DNA from 3 places in the Zoogloea sp. GW822-FHT05C07 genome. Region 1 is predicted to be linked to each of the others. Evidence: predicted binding sites of a transcription regulator. Region 1 holds the regulator's gene; each other region holds the start of a gene.
The links. The regulator sigma-54, encoded in region 1, starts transcription at its own class of promoters, with help from an activator protein. The targets are predictions, from matches to a motif close to TGGCACGCTTNCTGCTNA.
Positions count from the first base shown of each region.

Region 2: a site for sigma-54 is predicted at 1,756-1,773, ahead of AC3QL2_RS06490 (hydrogenase small subunit). Genes of this name have one in related genera too.
Region 3: a site for sigma-54 is predicted at 1,273-1,290, ahead of glnA (type I glutamate--ammonia ligase). Genes of this name have one in related genera too.

Region 1 is NZ_CM179510.1:2,747,014-2,752,545, reverse strand. It holds gene recA (recombinase RecA) at 1-755, shown strand, start outside; gene recX (recombination regulator RecX) at 781-1,230, shown strand; gene lptB (LPS export ABC transporter ATP-binding protein) at 1,217-1,939, shown strand; gene AC3QL2_RS12940 (RNA polymerase factor sigma-54) at 1,955-3,415, shown strand; gene hpf (ribosome hibernation-promoting factor, HPF/YfiA family) at 3,432-3,755, shown strand; gene ptsN (PTS IIA-like nitrogen regulatory protein PtsN) at 3,915-4,400, shown strand; gene hprK (HPr(Ser) kinase/phosphatase) at 4,369-5,304, shown strand; gene AC3QL2_RS12920 (PsiF family protein) at 5,431-5,532, shown strand, end outside.
Region 2 is NZ_CM179510.1:1,354,467-1,359,998, forward strand. It holds gene AC3QL2_RS06485 (nickel-dependent hydrogenase large subunit) at 1-569, opposite strand, end outside; gene AC3QL2_RS06490 (hydrogenase small subunit) at 569-1,660, opposite strand; gene AC3QL2_RS06495 (GNAT family N-acetyltransferase) at 1,945-2,442, shown strand; gene AC3QL2_RS06500 (hypothetical protein) at 2,618-2,959, shown strand; gene AC3QL2_RS06505 (DUF1800 domain-containing protein) at 2,972-4,549, shown strand; gene AC3QL2_RS06510 (DUF1501 domain-containing protein) at 4,565-5,532, shown strand, end outside.
Region 3 is NZ_CM179510.1:1,613,899-1,619,430, reverse strand. It holds gene AC3QL2_RS07700 (cation diffusion facilitator family transporter) at 1-1,173, shown strand, start outside; gene glnA (type I glutamate--ammonia ligase) at 1,371-2,780, shown strand; gene AC3QL2_RS07690 (DUF4124 domain-containing protein) at 2,957-3,403, shown strand; gene glnL (nitrogen regulation protein NR(II)) at 3,474-4,547, shown strand; gene ntrC (nitrogen regulation protein NR(I)) at 4,632-5,532, shown strand, end outside.

The DNA.
Region 1 (5,532 bases):
TCGACGCCGAACACGCGCTCGACGTCACCTATGCCCAGAAGCTCGGCGTCAATATCGGCGACCTGCTGATCTCCCAGCCGGACACCGGCGAACAGGCCCTCGAGATCGCCGACATGCTGGTGCGTTCCGGCGGCGTGGACGTGGTCATCATCGACTCCGTCGCAGCGCTCACCCCGAAGGCCGAAATCGAAGGCGAGATGGGCGACCAGCTGCCTGGTCTGCAGGCCCGCCTGATGTCCCAGGCCTTGCGCAAGCTCACCGCCAACATCAAGCGCACCAACACGCTGGTGATCTTCATCAACCAGATCCGCATGAAGATCGGCGTGATGTTCGGCAGCCCGGAAACCACCACCGGCGGCAACGCGCTCAAGTTCTACGCATCCGTGCGCATGGACATCCGCCGCATCGGCACCATCAAGAAGAACGACGAGGTGATCGGCTCCGAGACCAAGGTGAAGGTCGTCAAGAACAAGGTCGCCCCGCCGTTCCGCGAAACCCTGTTCGACATCCTGTACGGCGAAGGCACCTCCCGCGAAGGCGAGATCATCGATCTGGGCGTCCAGCACAAGTTCGTCGACAAGTCCGGCGCCTGGTACGCCTACAACGGCGAGAAGATCGGCCAGGGCAAGGACAACGCCCGCGAGTTCCTGAAGACCAACCCGCACATCGCCCGCGAGATCGAGAACAAGATCCGCGTAGCGGTCGGCCTGCCCGAGATGGCCGCGGTGGCTCCGGCAGCCGCAGCGGCGGCCTGACGAAGCGGCCCCGGACGGCACGCCGATGACTGCAAGCCTGCATGAGCGCGCGCTACGCTGCCTGGCCCAGCGGGAACACTCCCGCGTGGAGCTGGCGCGCAAGCTCGGCACGCTCGGCAGCCACGAGGAGGTCGATGCCGAGCTCAACCGCCTCGTAGACCTCGGCCTGCTGTCCGATGCCCGTTTTGCCGACGCCTACGTGCGCGCCAAGGCCAGCCGCTTCGGTGCCGCCCGCCTGAAACTGGAACTGAGCCGCCGCGGGGTATCCTCCGAACTGATCGGCGACGCGATCGCGGAAAACACCGCTGAGAGCGAATTCGAACGGGCACGCGACATCCACCGCCGAAAATTCTCCACGCCGCCCGCAGACGCGCGAGAATGGGCACGGCAGGCGAGATTCCTTCAAGGTCGCGGCTTTTCCACCGAAATCATTCGTAGAGTCCTGAAAGAACACCCCGGCGATGAGCCTGCTTAAAGTCAGCAACCTGCGCAAGAAGTACAAGGCCCGCACGGTCGTTCACGACGTTTCCTTCAACGTCGGCAGTGGCGAGGTCGTCGGCCTGCTCGGCCCCAATGGCGCCGGCAAGACCACCTGCTTCTACATGATCGTCGGCCTGGTGGCCGCCGACGGCGGCGAGATCACCCTCGACGACGAGGTGCTGACCCATCGCCCGATCCACCAGCGCGCGCGCCTGGGGCTGTCCTACCTGCCGCAGGAGATGAGTGTCTTCCGCAAGCTGACGGTGGCCGAGAACATCCAGGCTGTGCTCGAGCTGCAGAGCCTATCCAAGGCCCAGATCGCCAGCCGCCTCGACGAATTGCTGAACGAGCTGGGCATCGAGCACCTGCGCGACAGTACCGCCATCTCCCTGTCCGGCGGTGAGCGCCGTCGCTGCGAGATCGCCCGCGCCCTGGCCACCGCCCCCCGCCTGATCCTGCTCGACGAGCCCTTCGCCGGCGTCGACCCGATCGCCGTCATCGACATCCAGAAGATCATCCGCTTCCTGAAGGACAAGGGGATCGGTGTGCTGATCACCGACCACAACGTCCGTGAAACCCTCGGCATCTGCGATCGTGCCTTCATCATCAACGCCGGCGAGGTGCTGGCCAGCGGCCGCCCGGACGAGATCGTTCACAACGAACAGGTCCGCCAGGTATACCTCGGCGAGCACTTCAGGCTCTGAGGCCCGATACGACTCATGAAGCCCAGCCTTCAGCTCAAACTCTCCCAGCATCTCGCGCTGACGCCCCAGCTGCAGCAGTCCATCAAGCTGCTGCAGTTGTCGACCCTCGAACTCAACCAGGAGATCGAGAAGATCCTCCTGGAAAACCCCATGCTCGAGCGGGAGGAGCCCGAGGGCGACCTCGGCTCGAGCCGCGTCGAGGCGCCCGGCCCCGTGGCGCCGGCGGGCAGCGAAGCCGCCCACGAGCGCGAGCAGGAGCAATCCCGGGAGGCGGAACGCGAGCGCGAGCCGGACCACGATTTCGACGGCAGCGGCGAAGCCGGCGAATGGGCTGCGGCGGGTAGCGGCGGGCAGCGCGACGACGACGACGAGACCGACTTCCAGGAGTTCCAGGCCGCCGTGCCATCCCTGCGCGACCACCTGGACGCTCAGGTCGCCCTGACCCCGCTGTCCGACCGGGACAGGGCGCTGGTGCGCTTCCTCATCGAGGCCCTCGACGACGACGGCTACCTCAGCCAGGATCTGGCTGACCTGCTGCCGCTGCTGCCCCCCGAGCTGGAAATCGAGCTCGACGATCTCAAGATCGCGCTGCGCCAGATCCAGAGCCTGGACCCGGCCGGCATCGGCGCCCAGGACGTGGGCCAGTGCCTGGCCTTGCAGCTGCATACCCAGCCCCCCGGCGAAGCCCGCGACCTGGCCATCGCCATCGTCAGCGAACACCTCGAACTGCTGGCTGCCCGCGACTTCCTGAAGATCAAGCGCGCCCTGCGCTGCAGCGACGACACGCTGCGCGAGGCCCATGCGCTGATCCTCAGCCTCAACCCGCGCCCCGGCGCCCAGTTCTCCCAGGCCGACACCCGCTATGTGGTCCCCGACGTGGTGGTCCGCAAGATGCGTAACAACTGGGTCGTCAGCCTCAATCCCGACGCGATGCCGCGCCTGCGCATCAACCAGCTGTATGCCCAGATCCTGCGCGACAACCGCGGCGCCAGCGGTTCCCTGTCCAGCCACCTGCAGGAAGCACGCTGGCTGATCAAGAACGTGCAGCAGCGTTTCGACACCATCCAGCGGGTTTCGCAAGCGATCGTTGACCGCCAGCGCCAGTTCTTCGATTATGGCGATGTGGCAATGCGACCGCTGACCCTGCGGGAAATTGCCGAACAACTGGATCTACACGAATCCACCGTTTCGCGGGTGACCACCCAAAAGTACATGGCCACACCGCGGGGCATTTTCGAGTTCAAGTATTTTTTCGGCAGTCACGTTGCCACCGACAGCGGTGGGGCTGCTTCCTCGACGGCGATTCGGGCGCTGATTCGCCAGCTCGTGGGAGCGGAAGACAAGAAGAAACCCTTGTCCGACGCCAAGATTGCCGAGTTGTTGGGCCAGCAGGGTATCGTCGTGGCTCGTCGGACAATTGCAAAATACCGCGAGTCCCTCGATATTCCGCCGGTCAGTCTGCGCAAAACCATCTGACAGAAAGGTAGCAACCATGAACCTCAACATCACGGGGCATCACGTCGAAGTTACGCCGGCCATCCGCGAGTACGTCACGAGCAAGCTGGACCGCGTGATCCGTCACTTCGACAACGTCACCAGCGTCGGCGTGATCCTCTCGGTGGAAAAGCTGCGTCAGAAGGCCGAAGTTACCGTGCACGTGCGCGGCAAGGACATCTTCGTCGAGAACGAAGATGCCGACATGTACGCAGCCATCGACGGGCTGATCGACAAGCTCGACCGCCAGGTCCTGAAGTACAAGGACAAGACCAGCGACCACGGTCACGACTCCCTGAAGCAACACCTCGCCGAGTCCTGATTCCCGGCGTCGCGTAATACCCTTTTCCCCGGGACCGTTGTGGCTATAATGCGCCCCAATTGACACAACGGCCCCGGCGGCCTCCGCCTCCGGATCTTCCTGAATCGCCTTTCACCGGCAACCTGTGTCGGCCCGTTCCGCACACGGGAGAGTCCTCGCATGAACCTCATCGCCAAACTTCTGCCGCCGACCAACGTGGTCGTCGGACTCGAGGCGAGCAGCAAGAAGCGCGCTTTCGAGCAAGCCGGCCTGCTGTTCGAGAACAACCACGGCATCGGCCGCAGCACAGTCTTCGACAGCCTGTTTGCCCGCGAGAAGCTCGGCTCGACCGGCCTCGGCCAGGGCATCGCCATTCCCCACGGCCGCATCAAGGGCCTCAAGGAGGCGCTGGGTGCCTTCATCCGCCTCGCCGAGCCGGTACCCTTCGACGCCCCCGACGGACGCCCCGTGTCGATGCTGTTCGTGCTGCTGGTTCCCGAGCAGGCCAACGAGCACCATCTGCAACTGCTGTCCGAACTGGCCCAGATGTTCAGCGACCGCAGCTTCCGTGAACAGCTGATGAGCGCGCCCGATGCCCAGGCCGCCCACACCCTTTTCGCCCAATGGGGCAGCCATGCGTCAGACGACAGTCAGCCGGCTGTTTGACGACAACCTGGAGCGCCTGCGGCTGCGCCACATCTGCGGCAGCCTGGCGACCCGCATTTCGGTCTCCGAAGACCGCATCTGGCCTGCCGACATGGTCGGCCACCTCAACCTGATCCACCCGGACCGCCTGCAAATCCTCGGCTCCTCCGAGATGGCCTGGGCCCGCCGCCAGACCCGCGAGAAGGTCATCCACCACGTCCGGGAGATCCTCTCCTACGCCCCGCCGGCACTCATCGTCGCCGACGACGAGGAGATTCCGAGCAGCATCCGCACGCTGTGTGCGAACGAGGACATCGCCCTCTTCGCCAGCCCGCTGCCGTCCGCCAACGTCATCGACCTGCTGCGCAGCTACCTGTCGCGCCAGCTGGCCGAAAGGGTCGCTCTGCACGGGGTGCTGATGGACGTGCTGGGCCTTGGCGTGTTCATCACCGGCGACTCCGGCGCTGGCAAATCCGAACTGGCGCTGGAACTGATCTCCCGCGGCCACGGCCTGGTGGCCGACGACATCGTCGAGTTCTCGCGCATCGCCCCGACCGTGCTGGAGGGGCGCTGCCCCGAACTGCTGCAGGACGTCATCGAGGTGCGCGGCCTCGGCATCCTCAACATCCGTACGATCTTCGGCGAAACGGCCTGCCGGCGGAAGATGAAGCTCAAGCTGGTGGTCCATCTGCAACGCCGCCAGCCGGGCCAGGAAGACCCGCTACGCCTGACCCTCGACGGCGAGCAGCAACCCATCCTCGGCGTGCCGGTACGCCGCGTCGTGCTGCCGGTTGCGGCCGGCCGCAACCTCGCCGTGCTGCTCGAGGCCGCCGTGCGTTCGACGATCCTGCTGCTGCGCGGCATCGACTCGACGCAGGAATTCGTCGACCGCCAGCGTCGCGCAATGGAAGAGAGCGGCTTCTAGCCGCCGTTGACACAACTCGTCGCAAACGACGTGTTGGCGGGCCTTTACGCCGTCAACTGCGGGTCTCGCGGTGCGTTTATGCTGCATCCGCAGCACCGACAAACCGTCCATACGAGGAGTGGCATGATGAAAAAAATGATCCTGAGCGTCGCCGTGTCCCTGTTTGCCGCCAGCCTGGCGCCTGCAGCCTTCGCCGCAACCGGCCAGCAGAACAAGATGAAGGAATGC
Region 2 (5,532 bases), 1.4 Mb from region 1:
GCCGGGTTGCCCCAGTAGCCGTTCATGAAGGGGCCGAGCTGGCCGGATTCGACGAACTTCTTCAAGCGGTTCTGCACGTCGCGGAAATAGCCCGGCGAGGACAGCGGCCAGCTGGAAATGCTCTGGGCCAGTTCGGAGGTCTTCTTCGGATCGGCCTTCAGCGCCGACACCACGTCCACCCAGTCCAGCGCGTGCAGATGATAGAAGTGCACCAGGTGGTCGTGGATGTACAGGTTCAGCTGCATCAGGTTGCGGATGATGTTGGCGTTCTCCGGGATCTGGATCGCCAAGGCATCTTCCACCGCGCGCACGGACGTCAGCGCATGGGTGCCGGTGCACACGCCACAGATCCGCTCGGTGAAGGCCCACGCATCGCGCGGGTCGCGGCCCTTCAGGATCACCTCCAGCCCGCGCCACATGGTGCCGGTGGACACCGCGTTGCGGATCACGTTCTTGTCGTCGATGTTCACCTCGACACGCATGTGGCCCTCGATCCGGCACACCGGATCGACCACCACGCGCTTGCCGGAGTTATCGAGCTTGAAGCCCTGGGTTTCAAGCACAGTCATTATTTATCTCCCGAATTCTGGTTGTCGCCCTGCTTGTCGCTGCGGGCCCGCGCCAGCGCCGTCACCGCGGCATGGGCGGCAACCGCCGCACCGACCACGCCGGCCGCCGTGCCGCCGACCTTGTCGGCATTGCCTTCGATGGCGAACTGCTTGATGTCGGTGACGCGGTCGTAGAAGCTGCCCTTGTCCCAGAAGCCGTCTTCCGAGCAGCCGATGCAGCCGTGGCCGGACTGCACCGGCCAACTGACGCCGCCGTTCCAGCGCATCGACGAGCAGGCGTTGTAGGTGGTCGGGCCCTTGCAGCCCATCTTGTAAAGGCAATAGCCCTTGCGCGCCGCGTCGTCGTCCCAGTTCTCGACGAACTGGCCGGCGTCGAAGTGAGGACGACGGTAGCACTTGTCGTGAATGCGCTGGCCGTAGAACATCTTCGGGCGGCCCTGGCGATCCAGCTCGGGAATCTTGTCGAAGGTCAGCATGTAGGTGACGACGCCGGTCATCACCTCGGCGATCGGCGGGCAACCGGGCACGCGCACGATGGGCTTGTCGGTGATCACTTTGTGCACCGGCGTCGCGCGGGTCGGGTTCGGCTTGGCGGCCTGCACGCAGCCGTAGGACGCGCAGGCACCCCAGCTGATGATGGCCTTGGCGTCGGCACAGGTTTCCTTCAGCACTTCCACGAAGGGACGGCCGCCGTGGATGCAGAACATGCCATCTTCGTTGAGCGGCGGATTGCCTTCGACGGCAACGATGTAGTTGCCCTTGTACTTCTTCTTGACCTCTTCGATGATCGCCTCGGCCTGGTGGCCGGCAGCCGCCATCAGCGTGTCGTCGTAATCGAGGGACAGCATCGACAGCACCACGTCCTTGGTCAGCGGATGGGCCGAGCGGATGAAGGACTCCGAGCAGCAGGTGCACTCCAGACCGTGCAGCCAGATCACCGGCGTGCGCGGCTTGTTTTCCAGCGCGTGGGCGATCTTGGGTACGAAAGCGCTGCCGAGGCCCAGCGAGGTGGCCGTCAGGCTGCAGAATTTCATGAAGCTGCGGCGCGTGATGCCTTGCCGCCGCAGCACTTCGTAGAACGTTTCAGTCATGGATACCAACCCCCTGGTGGAACATCGGGCCCGGATATGTTCTGATCTATTGCGACGCAAGCGGGCCGGCACGGTCGCACATGGCGAGAGGGGATTTAACAAAAAGCGTGCCCAATTTCGGAACGCTTCAAAAACCCTTATCCGACAAGGCTTTATCAATTCACGACAGGCCGTCGCGCCAATAGCGCCGGGAGACTGGTAATCGACTGACCGGTCAAACGGAAACCATACGTCCACTTCCAAACCAATCAAACGACATAAACCCGAGTTTTCCGATCCCTACGATGAGCGACCTTTCCATCCAGCCCGTCGACTTCGACGACGCAGCCCAGCGCGACGACTTCCTCGTCCTGCTCGACCACTACATGCGTGGCCCGACCGGCAGCGGCCAGGCCATGAGCGACACGCTGCGCACGCGCCTGCCGGACGAACTGCGCCGCCGCCCGACCGTGCTGAGCTTCATTGCCTACTGGAACAAGAAGGAGGAGCGGCAGGCCGCAGGGCTGATCAACTGCGTGGAGGGCTTCTCCACCTTCGCCGGCAAACCGCTGTTGAATGTGCACGACATCATCGTGCATGAAGACTTCCGCCGCCGCGGCATCGCCACGGCCCTGCTGGCCCACGCCGAACAGGTGGCGCGGCAACGGGGCTGCTGCAAGCTGACCCTCGAGGTGCTCGAAGGCAATGCCGGCGCCCGCCAGGCCTACCTGAACAGCGGCTTCGCGGGCTACCAGCTCGACCCGGCCATGGGCCAGGCCCTGTTCATGGAAAAGAAGCTCTGAATCCGCACCGGCTTGAAAGAGGCAGAGGCGGCCCGCGCAACACGTGCTTGCAAATGAGGCCGCTTGCTTACATTTTCGATGTCAAACAGGCGTCAGGCCAGAACGTTAGTGTTCGCAGGCAGGACGATTCGCGCCTGCTCCAATTGAAAGCCCCTTTCCTGCGGAGGAGATCATCATGACCAAGCAGCATCGCAACCTGTTTTCCGCCCTCGTCGTGTCCGCCATGGCTTCCGTTGTCATAGGCAACACTTTTGCGGCCGATGGTCAGTGGGCCAAGACGCATCCCCGTCGCGCCGAAGTGAATGGCCGGCTGGCGAACCAGAATCACCGCATCAATCAGGAAGTGAAGGAAGGGGAGATCAGTGGCAAGCAGGCCGCTGCCCTGCACAGGGAAGACCGGCAGATCCGCCGCGAGGAGCGCATGATGGCCAGCCAGAACGGAGGCCATATCACCAAGCGCGAACAGCGGACCCTGAACCAGCAGGAAAACGCGGTCAGCCGCCAGATCGGCCAGTAAGGGTTCGCGGCCATGGCTCCAGCCGTTGGGAAACTGGGCTGCGCGGTAGCGCTGTTGTTGGCCTTTCTCACGCCAGTGGCGCTGCGCGCGGACGACGGCGCCGGCGAGCGAGCCGCGCTGCATGTCCTCAACCGCCTGAGCTTTGGCCCCGCGCCGGGCGATCTGGCCCACGTCATGCAGGTGGGTGTCGATCGTTATATCGATGAGCAACTGCATCCCGAACGCTTGCCTATACCCGGATCGCTCAGCCGCGATCTGGCGGGCCTCGATTCGGCAAATGCGTCTCCCCGGGAACTCATCGGCCAGTTCCGGGAGGCGCAGCAGGCGGTTCGCTCGGAGGGCGAGGATGCCAAGGCCCAGCGGCGGGAGCTGTTGCGCCGCGTGGCCCTGGAGGCCGGCGAAGCCCGCCTGCTGCAGGCGCTGCAAAGCCCCCGGCAGTTGCAGGAGGTCATGGTCGATTTCTGGTTCAATCACTTCAATGTCTTCGCCGGCAAGGGGCTCGACCGCGTCCTTGTGGAGTCTTACGAGCGCGAGGCGATCCGGCCCTACGCCCTGGGACGCTTCCGCGATCTGCTGGGCGCCACGGCCCACCATCCGGCCATGCTGTTCTACCTGGACAACTGGCTGTCCGTGTCGCCCGATTTCCACCCCCGCGGCGGCGGGCCGGCGGCGAAGACATCCGGCCTCAACGAGAACTACGCCCGCGAGTTGATGGAGCTGCATACCCTCGGCGTCGATGGGGGATATAGCCAGCATGACGTGACCGAGCTGGCCCGCATGCTCACAGGCTGGACCTTCGATGCGCGCACCAGACGGGGCGACGCCCTGTTCTTCTTCGACCCCCGGCGCCACGACAACGGGGACAAGACCTGGCTGGGGCGCCCGGTGACGGCGCGTGGCCAGGCCGAGGGCGAATGGGCGCTCGATGTGCTGGCCCGCCAGCCGGCCACTGCCAGGCACATCAGCTACCAGCTCGCCCAGTATTTCGTCGCCGATGTTCCGCCCCCCACCCTGGTGGAACACTTGTCCCGGCGCTTCCTGGAGACCGACGGCGATATCCGCGCGGTGCTGGCGAGCTTGTTCGCGAGCAAGGAGTTCCGCACCCCCGCCTTCCAGGGGGCCAAGTTCAAGACGCCTTACCAGTACGTGCTGTCGTCCCTGCGCGCTGCGGGTAATCCGGTGCGCAATGTCCGCCCGCTGCTGGGAACGCTCAATCAGCTGGGCATGCCGCTGTACGGTTGCCTGCCCCCCGACGGCTACAAGAATACCGAGGACGCCTGGCTCAGCCCCGATGCGGTGAGCCGCCGCATCGACTTTGCTTCGGCCCTGGCGGGCGGCAGGCTGGTCCTGGCCGAAGCGCCTGGCGAGGGGGGCGGTGCAATGCTGGCCACGGCCGTGCCGAGCGGCGCCGGCCGCGCCCGGGAAATGCGCGACGCGTCCGTCAAAGGGCAGCCCTCGGTGGATGCGGCGCGCCTGCTGACAACCCTGGGCAGTTCCATTTCGGCCAGGACCCGCGCGGAGGTGGAACAATCGGCGCCGACCCTGCGAGCCGCGCTGGTGCTCGGCAGCCCTGATTTCATGCATCACTGACCCTGGAGACACGCGATGCTGCGCCGGGATTTCCTCAAGATGGCGGCTCTGGGTGGCGCCGTGCTGCTGCCTTGCGGGCGCTCGGCCATCGCGGCCCGGGGGGAACCGGGTGCAGCCGGCGCAGGCCGGCTGGTGGTGGTGTTCCTGCGCGGGGCGGTGGATGGCCTGAGCATCGTGGTGCCCTACGGCGAGCCCGAATACTATCGCGCCAGATCGACCATCGCCCTGGCCCCGCCGGGCGGCGAGAACGGGGTCCTGGACCTGGACGGGCGCTTCGGTCTGCACCCGGCCCTGGCGCCCCTGCTGCCGTACTGGCAGGGCGGGCGCCTGGCCTTCGTGCATGCATCCGGGTCGCCGGACCCCAGCCGCTCCCACTTCGACGCCCAGGACTACATGGAGTCCGGCACGCCGGGGCGCAGGACAACCCCGGACGGCTGGCTCAATCGCCTGCTCGGGGCGTTGCCGCCGGTGGCCAACCCCGCGCCGCTGCGCGCCCTCGGCATGGGCGCAGTGCTGCCGCGTGCCCTGGCGGGGCGCCAGCCGGTGGCGAACCTGCCCCTGGGCGACCGGGCCACGCGCCCGACCCTGCTCGACCGGCCCAAGGTCGCCCAGGCCTTCGATCGCCTGTACGACAGCGACGACAAGCTGTCACGGGCCTACCGGGAGTCCCAGCGCGCCCACAAGGAAGCCATGGAGGCCCTCGACCCGGCCCGCCTCGCACAGGAGATGACCACCGCCGACAACGGCGCCCCACCTGCGGCGGGCTTTCCCGGCGACGCGGCCCGCCTGGCGCGCCTGATGCGCCAGGACGGGGGCATCCAGTTAGCCTTCATGGCCGTCGGAGGATGGGATACCCACGCCAACCAGGGCGCAGCCAAAGGCCAGCTGGCCGGGCGCCTGCAGCCCCTGGCCCAGGGCCTGGCCGAATTGGCGCGGGGCCTCGGGCCACGCCTGGACGAAACCCAGATCGTGGTGATGTCCGA
Region 3 (5,532 bases), 1.1 Mb from region 1:
TTCGAAGCTCATCCCGTCGCCGCGCCGGACGAGGCCCTCGACGCCGACCGCGCCCGCCAGGCCCAGCAGGCAACCTGGGTCAGCGTCGCCGTCAATGTCGTGCTGACGGTGCTGCAGATCACCGTCGGCCTGATCTCCCATGCCCAGAGCCTGGTGGCCGACGGCATGCATACGCTGTCCGACCTACTCGGCGATTTTCTGGTCCTGTTCGCGAGTCGTCACGGGGCGAGCCCCGCCGATGAATTGCACCCCTATGGCCATGGGCGCTACGAGACGGCCGCGTCGCTGGTGTTGGGGCTGGTGCTGGCGGGCGTGGGGGCGGGCTTCCTGCTGACGGCGGCGGTCCGCCTGCAGAGCCTGGAGTCCTTGCCGCAGCTGCATCCGATGGCCCTGTGGATGGCCTTGCTGACGTTGGCCGGCAAGGAAGGCCTGTTCCGCTACATGCTGGCGGTGGCCCAGCGCCTGCGTTCGCCGATGCTGGTGGCCAACGCCTGGCACGCGCGCGCCGATGCGGCGTCGTCGCTGGTGGTGGCAGTGGGTATTGGCGGCAGCCTGCTCGGCTACCGTTTCCTCGAGCCTCTTGGTGCGGCGCTGGTCGGCTTCATGATCCTGCGCATGGGGGCGATGCTTGGCTACGAGGCACTGCGCGAGCTCATCGATACCGGCGTGCAGCCCGACGAGGTGGCCAGGATCCGCGAGACGGTGACGACGACGCCCGGCGTGATCGACGTTCATGAGCTGCGTACCCGCCGCATGGCCCACCGGGTGCTGGTTGATGCCCACGTCCGCGTGGATGCGCGGATCAGCGTGTCGGAAGGGCACCGCATTGCTGAACTGGCTCGCCACCGGGTGCGTAGCGGTCACCAGGACGTACTCGACGTGCTGGTGCATGTGGATACCGAAGAGGATCAGATCGCCGCGCTGGGGCGTGCGCTGCCTGGCCGGGAGGCACTGGTCGCCGAGCTCGATGCGCTGCTCGGCGACGTGCCGCAGGCTGCCCCAGCCGTTTTCCACTACGTCGGCGAACGCGTGGAGGCCGAGGTGTATCTGCCCTTCGAGTGGTGCGCCGATGCCGATCGGCTGGCAGGCCTGCAGCAGCGGCTGCGGAATTACTGCAATGGTGCATCGCCACACTGGGGGCAGATCTCACTTCTTTGCAGAATTGCACCTTAATGGTGCATTTGTATTAAATATGCACTTATATGGTGCGAGTTTTTTTAAGAACCTTGCGCATTAGCCTTATGGCACAATGAAGTGTTTTCAATCGCGTGCTGGCATGCTTGCTGCTTGTTGGTTCCGCCGACTGAATTGTCGTAATAGTTGACCTTTATCCACTGCGCAGCAGCTTCAACCCGTTAGGAGTGAGTTATATGACCCCGCAAGACGTCATGAAGATCGTCCAGGAGAACGAAGTCAAGTTCGTCGACTTCCGCTTCACCGACACCAAGGGCAAGGAACAGCACGTCGGCGTGCCCATCAGTGCTTTCGATGAAGACAAGTTCGAAAGCGGTCATGCCTTTGACGGTTCCTCCATCGCGGGCTGGAAGGGTATTCAGGCCTCCGACATGCTGCTGATGCCGGACCCCAACACCGCCTACATCGATCCGTTCTTCGACGAGACCACCCTGGTTCTGACCTGTGACGTGATCGACCCGGCCGACGGCAAGGGCTATGACCGCGACCCGCGCTCCATCGCCAACCGCGCCGAGGCTTACCTGAAGTCTTCCGGCATTGGTGATACCGCCTTCTTCGGCCCCGAACCCGAATTCTTCATCTTCGACTCCGTCGAGTGGAAGGTCGGCATGTCCGGCGCCTACCACAAGATCTTCTCCGAAGAAGGTGCCTGGTCTTCCGACATCAAGTTCGAAGGCGGTAACACCGGCTACCGTCCCGCTGTGAAGGGCGGCTACTTCCCGGTTCCCCCGGTCGATTCCTTTAACGACATGCGTGCCGCCATGTGTCTGGCTCTCGAAGCCTGCGGCGTGCCGGTTGAAGTGCATCACCACGAAGTAGCGACCGCTGGCCAGAACGAAATCGGCACCAAGTTCAACACCCTGGTGCGTCGTGCCGACCAGACCCAGATCACCAAGTACATCGTCCAGAACGTCGCTCACCAGTACGGCAAGACCGCGACCTTCATGCCGAAGCCCATCGTTGGCGACAACGGTTCCGGCATGCACGTGCACCAGTCCATCTGGAAGGACGGCAAGAACCTGTTCGCCGGCAACGGCTACGCTGGCCTGTCCGAGACCGCCCTGTACTACATCGGCGGCATCATCAAGCACGCCCGTGCCCTGAACGCGATCACCAACCCGCTGACCAACTCCTACAAGCGTCTGGTGCCCCACTACGAAGCTCCGGTGAAGCTGGCCTACTCCGCCAAGAACCGTTCCGCTTCCATCCGTATCCCGTTCGTCAACAGTGACAAGGCTCGCCGCATCGAGACCCGTTTCCCGGATCCGGGCGCGAACCCCTACCTGTGCTTCGCCGCGCTGATGATGGCCGGCCTCGACGGCATCCAGAACAAGATCCACCCGGGCGACCCCGCCGACAAGAACCTGTACGACCTGCCGCCGGAAGAAGACGCGCTCATCCCGACCGTCTGCTCCAGCCTCGAACAGGCTCTGGAAGCCCTGGACAAGGACCGCGAGTTCCTGACCCGTGGTGGCGTGTTCAGCAATGACTTCATCGACTCCTTCATCGCCCTCAAGAGCGAAGAAGTGAACCGTCTGCGCGTCGAAGTGCACCCGGTCGAGTTCGAGATGTACTACGCCATCTGATCTTTGGATCGGAGCCGGTCAGCATGCTGGCCGGTTGCTGCGTTGAAGAAGGACGGGATCATTCCCGTCCTTTTTTCGTTTCCGGGGTCCGGGTTTGTGTTTGTCCCGCCCGGCCCCTAAACTAGCTGCCGCTTCCGGTTTCCACTGTACCGACGATGAGTCTACGAATAGCCTTGGTGCTGGCCGCATTGCTGTGTTCGCCGCTGGCGCGTGCCGACATCTTCAAGTGTGTCGATGAAGCGGGTCATGTGACCTATACCAACAGCAGGACGACCGCCAAAGGGTGCAGCGTGCTTGCCCGCGACCAGGCAGTGTCGTCCGTGTCGGGGGCGATGCGTCCAGCAGCCCAATCGGCGCCCCCGGGTGGTGCTTCCGGTGGTTCGGCTGCGGGTTTTCCCCGGGTCGATGCCGGTACGCAGAAGACGCGTGACACGGATCGCCGCCGTATCCTGGAAGATGAGCTGAATACCGAGAAGGGGGCATTCGATGCGGCCACCCGGCAGCTGACGGAGCTGGACGCTTCCCGTCGCGGGTCGGGGGATCGTCAGTCCCTGCTGGACAAGATCCAGCTACACGAGCGCAACGTAGAGGCGCTGAAGCGCGAGATCTCCAATTTGCGCTGAGTCCGGATGGGGCGAGGGTGGGCAGGATGCCGTATGCTCGCCTGGTCTGCTTCTTGCATTGGGCCCTCGTATGCAAAACGATCAGCTCGACACAACGCCCCCCGCCTTCGCCGGTCTCGAGCTGCTGTCTTCAGCAGTCGTCCTGATCGACGACGAATTCGTGGTCCGCTACCTCAATCCGGGGGCGGAGAACCTGTTTGCCGTCAGCAGCCGGAAGATCGTTGGTTACTCCCTGCGGCGCCTGCTCGGGGAGCCCGCCGGGCTCGACAGCGCCTTGAACAACGTCTTGCGGGATAACTGGAGTTACACGGGACATAACCTGACCGTCAGCCGTCCCGGTATGGTGGCCCTGCACCTGGATTGCACCGTCACGCCCGTGGAAGCGGCGGGCGCGCGCCTCCTTCTGGAGTTCCGTCCGATGGATGCGCACCTTAAAGTGGCGCGGGAAGAACAGCTGGCGCACCAGCAGCAGGCGAATCGGGAACTGATCCGTAACCTGGCCCACGAAATCAAGAATCCCCTCGGCGGCATTCGTGGTTCGGCCCAGTTGCTGGAGCGGGAACTGGACGATCCCCAGTTGCGGGAATACACGCAGGTCATCATCGCCGAGGCGGACCGCCTGCAGGACCTGATGAACCGCCTGCTCACGTCCCACCGCATGATGCAGCCGTCCCAGCTCAATCCCCATGACGTGCTGGAGCGCGTGCGGCGTCTGATCCTGGCGGAATTCCCGTCCGTCGAGGTGCGCCGCGACTATGACACCAGCCTGCCCTACATCACCGGTGATCGGGAGCAGCTGATTCAGGCCATTCTCAACATCGCCCGCAATGCCGCCCAGGCCATGCAGGGGGAAGGGGAGATCGTGCTGCGCACCCGCGCGGCCCGGCAGATCACGCTGGCCAAGCGCCGTTTCAAGCTGGCATTGCAGTTGCAGGTCATCGACAACGGGCCGGGGGTGCCGGAAGAGATCCGCGACAAGATCTTTTATCCGCTGGTATCCGGACGCGAGAACGGCAGCGGTCTGGGCCTTTCCCTGGCGCAGAGTTTCATCGATCAGCACCAGGGGGCTATCGACGTGGACTCCCGTCCGGGGCGGACCTGTTTTACCGTCTTCCTGCCCATCACGCGGGATGCGGATGGCTAGGGGTTGTATAGAAAATGCACCATAATGGTGCATTAAGTTTAAGGCAGAGCACTGCCATGTTTCACTCTTGTGCGCGTGAATGATATGAATGCAGCCGTCTGGATAGTTGATGATGACCGCTCGATCCGTTGGGTTCTCGAAAAGGCCCTGGCTCGGGAGGAGATTCCGTACAAGAGCTTCGGTACCGCCAGTGAGGTTATGTCTGCACTGGAGGGCGTGTCCCAGCCGCCCCGTGTGCTGCTGTCCGACATCCGGATGCCCGGGGAATCGGGTCTGGCCCTGCTGAGCAAGGTCAAGGCACGTTTCCCGCACATGCCGGTCATCATCATGACCGCCTACTCCGATCTGGACAGCGCTGTGGCGGCCTTCCAGGGCGGCGCCTTCGAATATCTGCCCAAGCCTTTCGACGTGGATCAGGCCGTCGAGCTGGTACGTCGGGCGATCGACGAAAGTGCCCACCAGGCTGGCACCGAAGAGGTGCTCAGCGCGGTGCCCGAGATCCTCGGCCAGGCGCCGGCGATGCAGGAGGTCTTCCGCGCCATCGGCCGTCTGTCCCAGTCCCATGCGACCGTCCTCATCAACGGCGAGTCGGGCAGCGGCAAGGAGCTGGTGGCGCGCGCGCTGCACCGCCACAGCCCGCGCCGGGACGCGCCCTTCATCGCGATCAATACCGCGGCGATCCCGCGGGATCTGCTCGAGTCCGAACTGTTCGGTCACGAACGGGGCGCTTTCACCGGCGCGCAGACCATGCGCCGCGGGCGTTTCGAGCAGGCGGAAGGCGGTACGCTGTTCCTCGACGAAATCGGCGACATGCCGGCCGAGCTGCAGACGCGGCTGCTGCGCGTTCTGTCCGACGGCAACTTCTACCGGGTTGGCGGGCATCAGCCGATCAAGGCCAATGTGCGGGTCATCGCCGCGACCCACCAGAACATGGAGGATCGTGTCCGCCAGGGCCTGTTCCGTGAGGATCTCTTCCATCGCCTGA